Regions from separate parts of the Cobetia sp. cqz5-12 genome, predicted to be linked through region 1. Evidence: predicted binding sites of a transcription regulator. Region 1 holds the regulator's gene; the other holds the start of a gene.
What was found. Region 1 encodes sigma-54, which starts transcription at its own class of promoters, with help from an activator protein. Its sites were predicted from a motif close to TGGCACNNNNNTTGCTNT; they were not measured.
Positions count from the first base shown of each region.

Region 2: the regulator sigma-54 is predicted to act here: its motif matches at 3,753-3,770, upstream of F8A90_RS07525 (aminomethyltransferase family protein).

Region 1 is NZ_CP044522.1:803,827-809,009, forward strand. It holds gene F8A90_RS03405 (PTS sugar transporter subunit IIA) at 1-290, opposite strand, end outside; gene hpf (ribosome hibernation-promoting factor, HPF/YfiA family) at 300-608, opposite strand; gene F8A90_RS03415 (RNA polymerase factor sigma-54) at 1,263-2,711, opposite strand; gene lptB (LPS export ABC transporter ATP-binding protein) at 2,946-3,683, opposite strand; gene lptA (lipopolysaccharide transport periplasmic protein LptA) at 3,687-4,265, opposite strand; gene lptC (LPS export ABC transporter periplasmic protein LptC) at 4,377-5,060, opposite strand; gene F8A90_RS03435 (KdsC family phosphatase) at 5,060-5,183, opposite strand, start outside.
Region 2 is NZ_CP044522.1:1,760,970-1,766,152, reverse strand. It holds gene F8A90_RS07545 (FMN-binding glutamate synthase family protein) at 1-245, opposite strand, end outside; gene F8A90_RS07540 (protein glxC) at 260-946, opposite strand; gene F8A90_RS07535 (class II glutamine amidotransferase) at 946-1,863, opposite strand; gene glnT (type III glutamate--ammonia ligase) at 1,981-3,315, opposite strand; gene F8A90_RS07525 (aminomethyltransferase family protein) at 4,002-5,147, shown strand.

The DNA.
Region 1 (5,183 bases):
ATGGGTTCTCCGTCGATGGCATCGAAGTCGATGGGTTCACCGAGCTTCAGAAACGCAGCGATTGGCGTCTTGCAATGCGGGCTGCGTGCATGGGGCACGGCCACACCGTGGCCAATGCCGGTCGACCCCAGTCTCTCGCGCCCGATCAGGCGCGAGAAGACTTCCTGACTATCCAGGCTGGGAATGTTCTGTGCGATGAAGGTGCTGAAGAATTCAAGCACCCGCTTCTTGCTCCCCCCGGGGACGCCGTAGAGCGTGCGCTCGGGGGGAAGGATCTGATCAAGTGTCATGGCTGAAGGTCAACGGGTCCCGGTGCCCTGAGAGCGAGCCTGGGACTTTTCCTTGTGTTTGACCAGCTGGCGATCCAGCTTGTCGGCGAGCGCGTCGATGGCAGCGTACATGTTGGGGTCTTCTGCCAGGGCGTGGAGGTCAGCGCCTGCCGCGTGCAAGGTGCAGGCAGCCTGCTGGCGCTCCTTCTCGATCGACAGTGTCACCTGAACATTGGTGATGTTGTCGTAATGCCGTTCGAGGCGAGCGAGCTTCTCGTTGACGTAATCGCGGAGAGGATCGGTAAGTTCCACATGATGCCCGGTGATATTCACTTGCATGGACACGCTCCTTTATCCAGCGGGTTGCCATTCAATTGTAACCCTTTTTGACTACGAGCAAACCCTGATCGGACGCTCTGCAACAGGCTTGACGGCCACCGTCTGGTGATGTTTTCGCACCCTTGCCAGTGGCGTCAGATGTCGTGAGCGTCTGTACCGACAATGCCCAAGCTTTGCGCAAAGATCAACGCTGCGCTGCATCGTGGCTCAGTGCTTGTCTTCAACTCAGTGAGGGGTAACGGAGTGGACTTCAAGGGAGCGTCTGATGGGTGGTGCGTGAAAGACGCGCAAGAAGGCGCGTTTTCGTCGCCAATCCCTGCATGTACGTCGCCTTTCAGGCGCTTCGATTGCGTGGAGCAAGCAGCCTGTCGGAGAGGTCACCAAGTGTCATCCACGTGCAATAGGCGCAAAAGTGACTTTAAAAACATGCGATTGACGTAGAATGGCACTACCGGAGCGGCAGATTTTTGCCATCATCCTGTGCTCCGTCATTGGCCATGATGGGGCATTGACGAGCGGTTGACGGGGTGACAGGGCGCGCGACAGGCGCCTGATACCCGCGAAGTCATAAGCTGGCGAGCGGAAGATCCAGCACTTGAAGTTGGCGGCGGCTGCCACTGTAGAGGTGAGGGCATGGCAGCCGCAGGTGTCGCGTCAGGCCAGACGCTTGCGCTCGCTGGAGGACGGGATGCCCATCGCCTCGCGATACTTGGCCACGGTACGGCGTGCGACCTCGATGCCATCGCTGGCGAGCAGATCGACCAGTCGAGAGTCGGAGAGAGGTTTGCGGGCCGGCTCTTCCGCGATCAGCTTGCGGATACGGGCACGAATGGCGGTGCTTGAGTGGGCGTCGCCACTGCCACTGCCACCGACCTGGCTCGAGAAGAAGAACTTGAGCTCGAAGACGCCGCGCGGGGTGTGGATATACTTCTGGGTCGTGACCCGCGAGATGGTCGACTCGTGCATCTCGACCACTTCGGCGATGTTGGCCAGAATCAGCGGCTTCATGCCTTCCTCGCCTTGCTCGAGGAAGTCGATCTGGCGCGCCATGATCTCGCGGCCGACCTTGAGCAGGGTGTCATTGCGCGATGACAGGCTCTTCATCAGCCAGCGCGCTTCCTGCAGGTTGTCCTTGAGGAAGGTGTTGTCGGCGGACTTGTCGGCACGCTTGATCAGCGCGGCGTATTCCGGCTGGATGCGCAGCTTGGGCAGCGCTTCCGGGTTGAGCTCGACCTGCCAGCCGTGGCGGGTATGACGCACCAGCAGATCAGGGATCACGTAATCGCTGGCGGGCTCGCCCCAGGCGGATGCCGGACGCGGGTCGAGCGCGCGCACCAGGCGGATGACGTGATCCAGCTCGTCATCGTCAAGGCTCAGGCGGCGCTTTAGCAGCTTGCGGTCATCGTTGCCCAGTGCCTCGAGGAATTGACGTACCAGGCGTCGCGCCTGCGCCAGCAGCGGCAGGTCATCCGGCAACAGTGCCAGTTGCAGCAGCAGGCACTCGCGCAGATCACGGGCGAAGACGCCGGTCGGGTCGAACTGCTGCAGACGCAACAATACCTGCTCGAGCTCGGAGGCCTTGAGGCCGGGTAGACCCTGGCCGCGCAGGCCATCGACCAGCTCGTCGAGTGACAGGCTCAGATAGCCTGCTCCGTCGACGGCATCGATCAGGCTCTCCGCCATCTGGCGTTCACGACCATCGAGGTCGGTCATTGCCAGCTGCCAGCGCAGGTGGTCCTGCAGGCTCTCGACACTGGTATTGCGATCGAAGTCCGGCCCTTCTTCGCTCCCGCTGCCACTGCCGGAGCTGGTCAGGCTACCGGCGTGGTCCTGGTAGAGGTCCGACCAGTCACTGTCGAGGGGGTATTCCTCGGGAATCTCGCTCGAGGAGTCGGCAGTGGAGATCTCGCTCGAATCCTGTGTCTCGACGACATCCAGCGACTCGTAGTCCTCGTCGAGCTCCAACATGGGGTTGGACTCGAGGGCTTGCTGAATCTCCTGACGCAGGTCGAGCGTCGACAGCTGCAGCAGCTGGATCGCTTGCTGAAGCTGCGGCGTCATGGTCAGCGAGGTGCCGAGGCGGAGTTGCAGGGTGGGTTTCATGGAGTCAGTCAATTCACGGCAAAGGAACGTGCTTACTACGCTATACCGTGACTCGGGGCACTGACAAGTGGTTGCCGTGAATATTCAAGCAACTTGCATGCCATGTTTCCACCAAGGTGGTATGGACGTCATGCATGCGTCTGATGTCAGACATGAAAAAGCCGCTACGCGATAAAATCACGCAGCGGCTTTTGAAGCTTTCGCCTCCGGTGGGGCTCAGCGTATCTGCTGACCCTAGAGCTTGAACTCGTGGCCCAGGTAGACGTCGCGCACCTGCTGGTTGGCCAGGATGGAGTCTGCGTCACCGTGGGCGATGATCTGGCCATCGCCGACGATATAGGCGGTATCGCAGATATCGAGTGTCTCGCGCACGTTGTGGTCGGTGATCAGCACGCCGATGCCACGATCGCGCAGTTGGCGCACGATGCTCTTGATCTCGCCCACCGAGATGGGGTCGACGCCGGCAAAGGGCTCATCGAGCAGCACGAAGTCCGGCTCGGTGGCCAGTGCCCGGGCGATCTCGACCCGTCGACGCTCCCCGCCGGACAGGCTCATGCCGGCGCTGGCGCGGATGTGCGTGATGCTGAATTCCTCGAGCAACTCTTCAAGGCGTGCCTTGCGGCCATTGCGATCCAGGTCCTTGCGGGTCTCCAGAATCGCCATGATGTTGTCGGCCACCGACAGCTTGCGGAAGATCGATGCCTCCTGCGGCAGATAGCCGATGCCGGCGCGTGCACGCTGATGCATGGCGGCAGCGGAGAGGTCCTTGTCATCGATGGAGACGTTGCCGGCATCGGCGCGCACCAGCCCGACGATCATGTAGAACGAGGTCGTCTTGCCGGCGCCGTTGGGGCCCAGCAGGCCGACGATGTCGCCCTGGCGGATCTCCAGCGAGATGTCCTTGACCACCTTGCGGCCCTTGTAGGCCTTGGCCAGATGGCGAGCGCTCAGCGTACGCGGAGTAGCAGTCATGACTCAGTTTTCCTTGCTGGCATTGGCGCCACGCGGCGTCAGAGTCATGTGCACGCGACCGCCTTCGGTCTGCTGTGCCGTCTTGCTGTTGTTGGCGTTCACCTGGCGCTTGTCGAGGAAGTACTCCACGTAGCCGCCTTCGAAGGTGTCATCGCCTTTTTCGAGCCGCGCATTGCCGACCAGCTCCACGCGACGCTCCAGTGCATGGTAGCGGATGGTGTCGGCCCAGCCCTTGACCAGCTTCTCGTCGGGCGCGGGTTGCTGTTCCAGGTAGGCACGCTTGCCGGTGGCCTTGACCAGCGAGATCTCACCGCTACCGGCGCGGCTGATATCGACGCGGCTGGCATCGAGTTTCATGCTGCCCTGGCGCATCTCCACCTGACCGGTGTAAGTGGCGGTACCGGCCTTGTCATCGAGAGACAGGGCGTCCGCGGCGATGTTGATCGGCTGGCTGGCATCGCTGTCCAGCGCCATGGCGGCCGGGGCGAAGGTGGACATGCCCAGTGCCAGGCAGAGCGCCATGACACCGCTGTTGAGGGTCTGGCGACAGGCCGTCAAGGGCTTGCGAGTCGTGGAAGTCATGGTGGCTCCTTGGCATGACGGGGTCGCCGCCCGAGCAATGATGCCATCGAGCGGCAGAGAATAAGGTATTGCGGCGCGGGTCATGGCGCGAAGGCCGCCAGCCCGGCAGGTTCATTCATCGCTGGCAGGCGCTGCCTCGAAGGTGCTGTTGACGCGCCCATCCTCGGTGGTGGTGCTGTCGGCGCCCGAGTCGATGCGCTCGGCTTCCTTGCTGGCTTCGCTCTGGCCCTTGCCGGGTTGCAGAACGCTGCGAACGCGGCCCTGCAGCACGGCGGCATCCTGGGAGAGGTCGGCGCTGAAGCTGTCGCTTTCGACATGCTGGCCATTCTGGGTGATCACGACCGGCACGTCACTCCAGGCGCGGTTCTGATCACGGCTGTAGTGCAGGACATCGGTATCGAGGGTCCAGCGGTCATCGGGCTGGCGCAGTCTGGCATTGCCCTCGAGGGTGAAGGTGTCGCCGCCGGCGCTCAACACGCCACTGTCACCCGTGGCATACCAGCGGCGGTCTTCACTGTCGTTGGTGCGAATCTTCGGGGTCTGCGCCCGGGTCACATCATCGCCTGGCGTGTGCTCGATATGCGGCGATGACATGGATTGGATCGCCACACCGCGCGCATCGAAGCGTGTCATGTCTGCCCCGTCGAGATAGTAATCCGGCTCACTGCTGTCGACCTCGACATTGACGGTCGATTCCAGGCTGTTGCGCTGCTCGATCAGCGCCAGCACGCCACCGACGAGCAGCAACAGCAGCATCAGCCAGAGACGCGGAGAAGGACGGGGCAGACGTAACATCAGGGACGCGACTCCTGCAGGTAGGTATCCAGCACCGAGGCCCAGTGGCCCTGTGCCTTGAGCAGCAGGTCACAGAGCTCGCGCACGGCGCCATCGCCGCCCTGGCGTGAGGTGACCCAGTTG
Region 2 (5,183 bases), 960 kb from region 1:
CGCGTGCCGAGCACGACTTCGGTTTCGCACTTCTCGCGATAGCCCTCCAGCGGATAGCGCGACATGCTGGCGCCGAGGAACAGCAGGTCGTCGAAATGCGGCACCTTGCGCTTGGCGCCCCAGCCACGGATATCGTAGATACCCGTCTCTGCCGCCCGCTGGATCTCATGGATGACATCGCGGCCGAAAGTGGCGGATTCCCGCAGTGCCGGGTTGTAGGGCTGTGTTTGAGTCTCGTCGGTCATGTTGGGCATCCTGATCAGTAGGCTGAGGCGTTGTCGACCTTGAAGTGATAAAGCTGACGCGCAGATCCATAACGCGTGAAGCTGGCCGGGTCTTCATCGATTCCGGCACTCGCCAGCAACTCCGCCAGTTCTTCCAGGTGCTCGGCACGCATGTCCTTGGCGATGCAGTCCGCGCCCAGCGATGCGACCGTGCCCTTCACGTAGAGTCGCGCTTCATAGAGCGAATCGCCGAGGCCTTCACCGGCGTCGCCGCAGACCACCATGCGTCCCGCCTGGCCCATGAAGGCACTCATGGCCCCGATGTTGCCCTTGACGACGATATCCACGCCCTTCATCGAGATACCACAGCGCGCCGAGGCGTTGCCTTCGATGATCAGCAGGCCGCCGTGGGCGGTCGCGCCCGCGGACTGGGAAGCATCACCCTTGACCCGCACGCAGCCGGACATCATGTTTTCCGCCACCCCCACCCCGGTATTGCCGTGAATGGTAATGCTGGCCTTCTGATTCATGCCCGCGCAGTAGTAGCCCGCGTGGCCATCGATATCGACACTGATGTCATCATTGATACCGCAGGCGATGTTGTGGGCGCCGTCGGAGTTGACCACTCGCCACTCGCGCGCATCCTTCAGGGTGTCGGCATCGTGCAGGGCCTGGTTCAATTCGCGCAGCCCTTCAACGGCCAGATCGTGTGTCTTCATCATTACGCGGCCTCCGAACGGGCGGTGTCTTTTTCCCACAGATACAGGCGGCCGGGTTCCGGCTCCCACACGCGGGCATCCTTGATGCCCGGCAGACTGGCCAGGGCACGGTATTCCGAGGCCATGGCCACGTAGTCATCGGTCTCGGCGATCACGGCAGGCTTGCAGGCGATCGGATCACGCACCACGGCGAAGCCATCACGCGTGCCGATGGTGAAGGTGAAAAAGCCATCGAGGTCCTTCAGGGCGCCGGTGATCGCGGCTTCCAGGCTGTCGCCCTGCTCCAGACGCCAGGTCAGGTAGCCGGCGGCGACTTCGGAATCGTTGTCGGTCTCGAAGCTAATGCCCTCACGCTTGAGCTTGGTGCGCAGCCAGTTGTGGTTGGACAGCGAGCCATTGTGGACCAGGCACAGATCACGCCCGGTGGAGAACGGGTGGCTGCCCTGCAGGGTCACGGCGCTTTCGGTCGCCATGCGGGTATGGCCGATGATGTGGCTGCCCTGCATGCCCTTGAGGCCATAGAGGCTGGCGATATGTGCCGGCAGGCCCACCGCCTTGAGGATCTCGATGCTCTGCCCCACGCTCAGCACGCGAATCTGCGGGGCGCTGTCGGCAAGCCAGCTGCGCACGGCACTCTCTTCCCCGGCGATCTTGAATACCGCGACACTGGCATTGCTGAACCAGTCCGCCACCGTGCCGACCTGCTCGCCCAGGCCCTTGGCGATCGCCTCCCAATCCTCATCGGCACCATCGCTTTGCAGCGTCAGCTTGATGCCAGCATCAAATTCATCGCCATAGATGGCGAAGCCGGCGCTGTCCGGGCCGCGATCGGTCATCGCGATCAACATCGGCTCGAACAGCTCCCCCAGGCGCGATTCCAGCGCCGGGTTCTTGAGATAAAGCCCTACGATTCCACACATGGTGATGTCCTCTCACGGGCAGGAGACGTCTCCTGCCTGATGTCTTGAGCGTGGTGGTGACAGTGGCGACCCTCGTCTGACATGACCCGCGAGATCCGCGAGCGCCGCCGGATGAGATCAGAAGAATTCGGCGTAGCGCTGGACTTCCCAGGCACTGACCTGCGCGTTGTAATCCAGCCATTCCTCGCGCTTGAGGCGCATGAACTCGGCGCAGATCCCCTCGCCCAGGCTCTCGCGCAGAATGCTGTCCGCCTCGAGCGCATCGATGGCCAGGGCCAGATTCTGCGGCAGCTTCTCGATGCCCTTCTCGGCGCATTCGCTCGGGGTCAGCGAGTAGAGATTGATGTTGTGGGGCGTGCCCGGGTCCAGCTTGCGCGCCACGCCATCCAGCCCCGCCGCGATGATGGCGGCGTGCACGAGATAGGGGTTGCAGCCGGCGTCCGGCAGGCGGAACTCGAGGCGACCGTAGGGCACACGCACCATGGCCGAGCGGTTGTTGTCCCCGTAGGCGACGAAGACTGGCGCCCAGGTCGCGCCGCTGGTGCTGCCACCCCCGACCAGACGCTTGTAGGAATTGACGGTCGGCGCGGCAAAGGCACACAGCGCCGGGGCATGCGCCAGCAGTCCGCCGAGGAAGTGGTACGCCAGCGGTGACAGGCCCATGCCCTGGGCGTCGGAGTCATCGCCGAACAGGTTGCGGCCGGTGTCATCACACACGGACAGGTGGAAGTGCATGCCATTGCCCGGGCGGTCCGCCAGCGGCTTGGGCATGAAGGAGCACACCATGCCCAGGTCATTGGCGATCTCGCCGGCGGCCATGCGCACGAAGGTGAAGCGGTCTGCCGAGGTCAGCGCATCGCTGTAGGTGTAGTTGATCTCGAACTGGCCGTTGGCGTCCTCGTGATCGATCTGATAGACGTCGAAGTCCACCGCCTGCAGCGATTCGACCAGCCGTTCGAGGAATTCACGCGAACGCGACAGGCCCTTGTAGTCATAGCAGGGCTTGGCGAGGGTATCGCTCTCGTCCACCGGCAACAGCTCACCCGCTTCCCCCCGGCGGAACAGCGAGAATTCCGGCTCCAGCCCGGTATTGAGCGTCCAGCCCTTCTCCTTCAGGCGCTCCAGCTGCTTGAGCAGCACCACACGACTGTCATTGGCGAACGGTTCGCCGTTGACGTAGCCATCACAGGCCATGCGCGCATAGCCCGGTTGCCACGGCACCAGCGACAGAGAGCTCAGATCACCCCGCGCCATGAAGTCCGGCCCCTCCGGCGACATGCCGAGACCACTGACGGCGAAGCCGGCAAAGCCCGCGCCCTTCTCGACCACATCCATCAGGCAATTGGCCGGCACGGACTTCGTCTTGGCAGCGCCATGAATATCCACGAACTGCGCGAGCAGATAGCGAATGTCTTGATCCTTGATGAACTGTTGCGCGTTTTCGGGTGACATCTGGGTTTCCTCTGAGAGCGGACCGGGTTCCATCTCCCTCGACACTGTCTGCCACCCCGGGAAACCTGACCCCTTGTGGTGACTCGCCACGTCAAGATAGCGGATGAAACGAGTTTTTGTGATTCCTGCTGGTCAACTTTATTTCCCCCAAAGAAAAGCATGCAGCATGCCATTTCGCCAGTTGCCACCCAGAACTTTTCATCAACCTCTTGTTTTGCATGGGAATTTATTTTCCCAGCTCGTTTTACCCCATAGAAAACGCCAGGTGATCCTGAGTAAATTCCTGCTCGTTTCTCGAAATAGGCATCATTTCGGTGCCCAGAGCTCCCTCTTCGCACCAGCATGACGCAAAGCGCTGATATTCACGCCCGAATTCGTGCTGCCAAGCGGCGCCTGACTCGCTCAAGAGCTGCCGTGGCCATGGCCTTTGACGGAATTGGCAAGCCCCTTGCTTAACCATGAGGAATGTTTCTTTCCTTTCAAGAATCGACCCTCGTGCGATCAGGCAAGGCAAGCAACAGGCACAAGCCCTTGTTAAGCGCCTGAAGAGGCGCCGGAAGAGGCGAAAGAACAACAACACTTCCTGCGGCGGATGCGCGTCTTGCGCGCCATCTTCGTCAACATCAGCAGGACTACGGCACTACCCATCTACGCTAGGCAGCACGACTCACAGGAGAAAGGGACGCATGGCGAATTCATGGCGCATCTCGGCACTGGCCGAACAACACCGCAAGCTGGGCGCGGAGCTTGAAGACTGGAATGGCATGGGCACCGCCTGGAATTACGCCGTCTCGGACACGGCCGATGACCACGAGACCATTCGCACCCGCGCCGGTCTGATGGATGTCTCGGGGCTCAAGAAGATCCACTGCAATGGCCCTCACGCCCAGGCCGTGCTGGATTACGTCACCACGCGGGACATGTCCAAGCTGTATCCGGGCAAATCGGTGTATGCCAGCGTCTTGAATGAGGCCGGCAAGTTCGTCGACGACTGCATCGTCTATTGCCTGGCACCGAACTCCTACCTCGTGGTGCACGGCACGGGCACCGCGAATGAAATGCTGGCCAAGAGTGCCCTGGGGCGTGCCGTCAGCCTGACCTTCGATGACGACATGCATGACATGTCACTGCAGGGGCCGGTCGCGGTGGATTTCCTTGAGCGTCACGTGCCGGGCATCCGTGAGCTGCGTTACTTCCACCATCTGCAGACCCAGCTGTTCGGCTACCACGTGATGATCTCGCGCACCGGCTACACCGGCGAGCGGGGCTACGAGATCTTCTGCAAGGCCAAGGACGCTCCCTCTCTGTGGGAACAGATTCTCGAAGATGGCGCCGACATGGGCATCAAGCCGTGCAGCTTCGGCACCCTTGACTGGCTGCGGGTCGAGAGCCACCTGCTGTTCTACCCGGCGGACAATTCCGAAACCTACCCGTATCCCGACCAGCCGGTGGGCGACACCCTATGGGAGCTGGGCCTGGACTTCACCGTCTCACCGGGCAAGACCGAATTCCGTGGCGCCAGCGAACACTTCGCGCTGCAGGGCAAGGAGCGCGTCAAGGTCTTCGGCGTGCTGCTGGACTCGAAAGACGTCGCCCAGATCGGTGACAAGATCTACGCCGATGGCAAGTGCGTCGGTGTCATCACCCAGGGCATGTACTCGCGTCTGAGCGATCGCTCCATGGCGCTGGCACGTCTCGAACCCGGCTATGCCGAGCATGGCACCCCGCTGACCCTCAAGACCGGCACTGACGGCGAGACCAGCCTCTCGGCCATCAGTCATTCCCTGCCCTTCGATGACCCGGAAAAGGCCAAGCGACTGGCGCGCGGCTGATCGCACGCCACAACCTCGAGGCAATAGCCAAAGCCC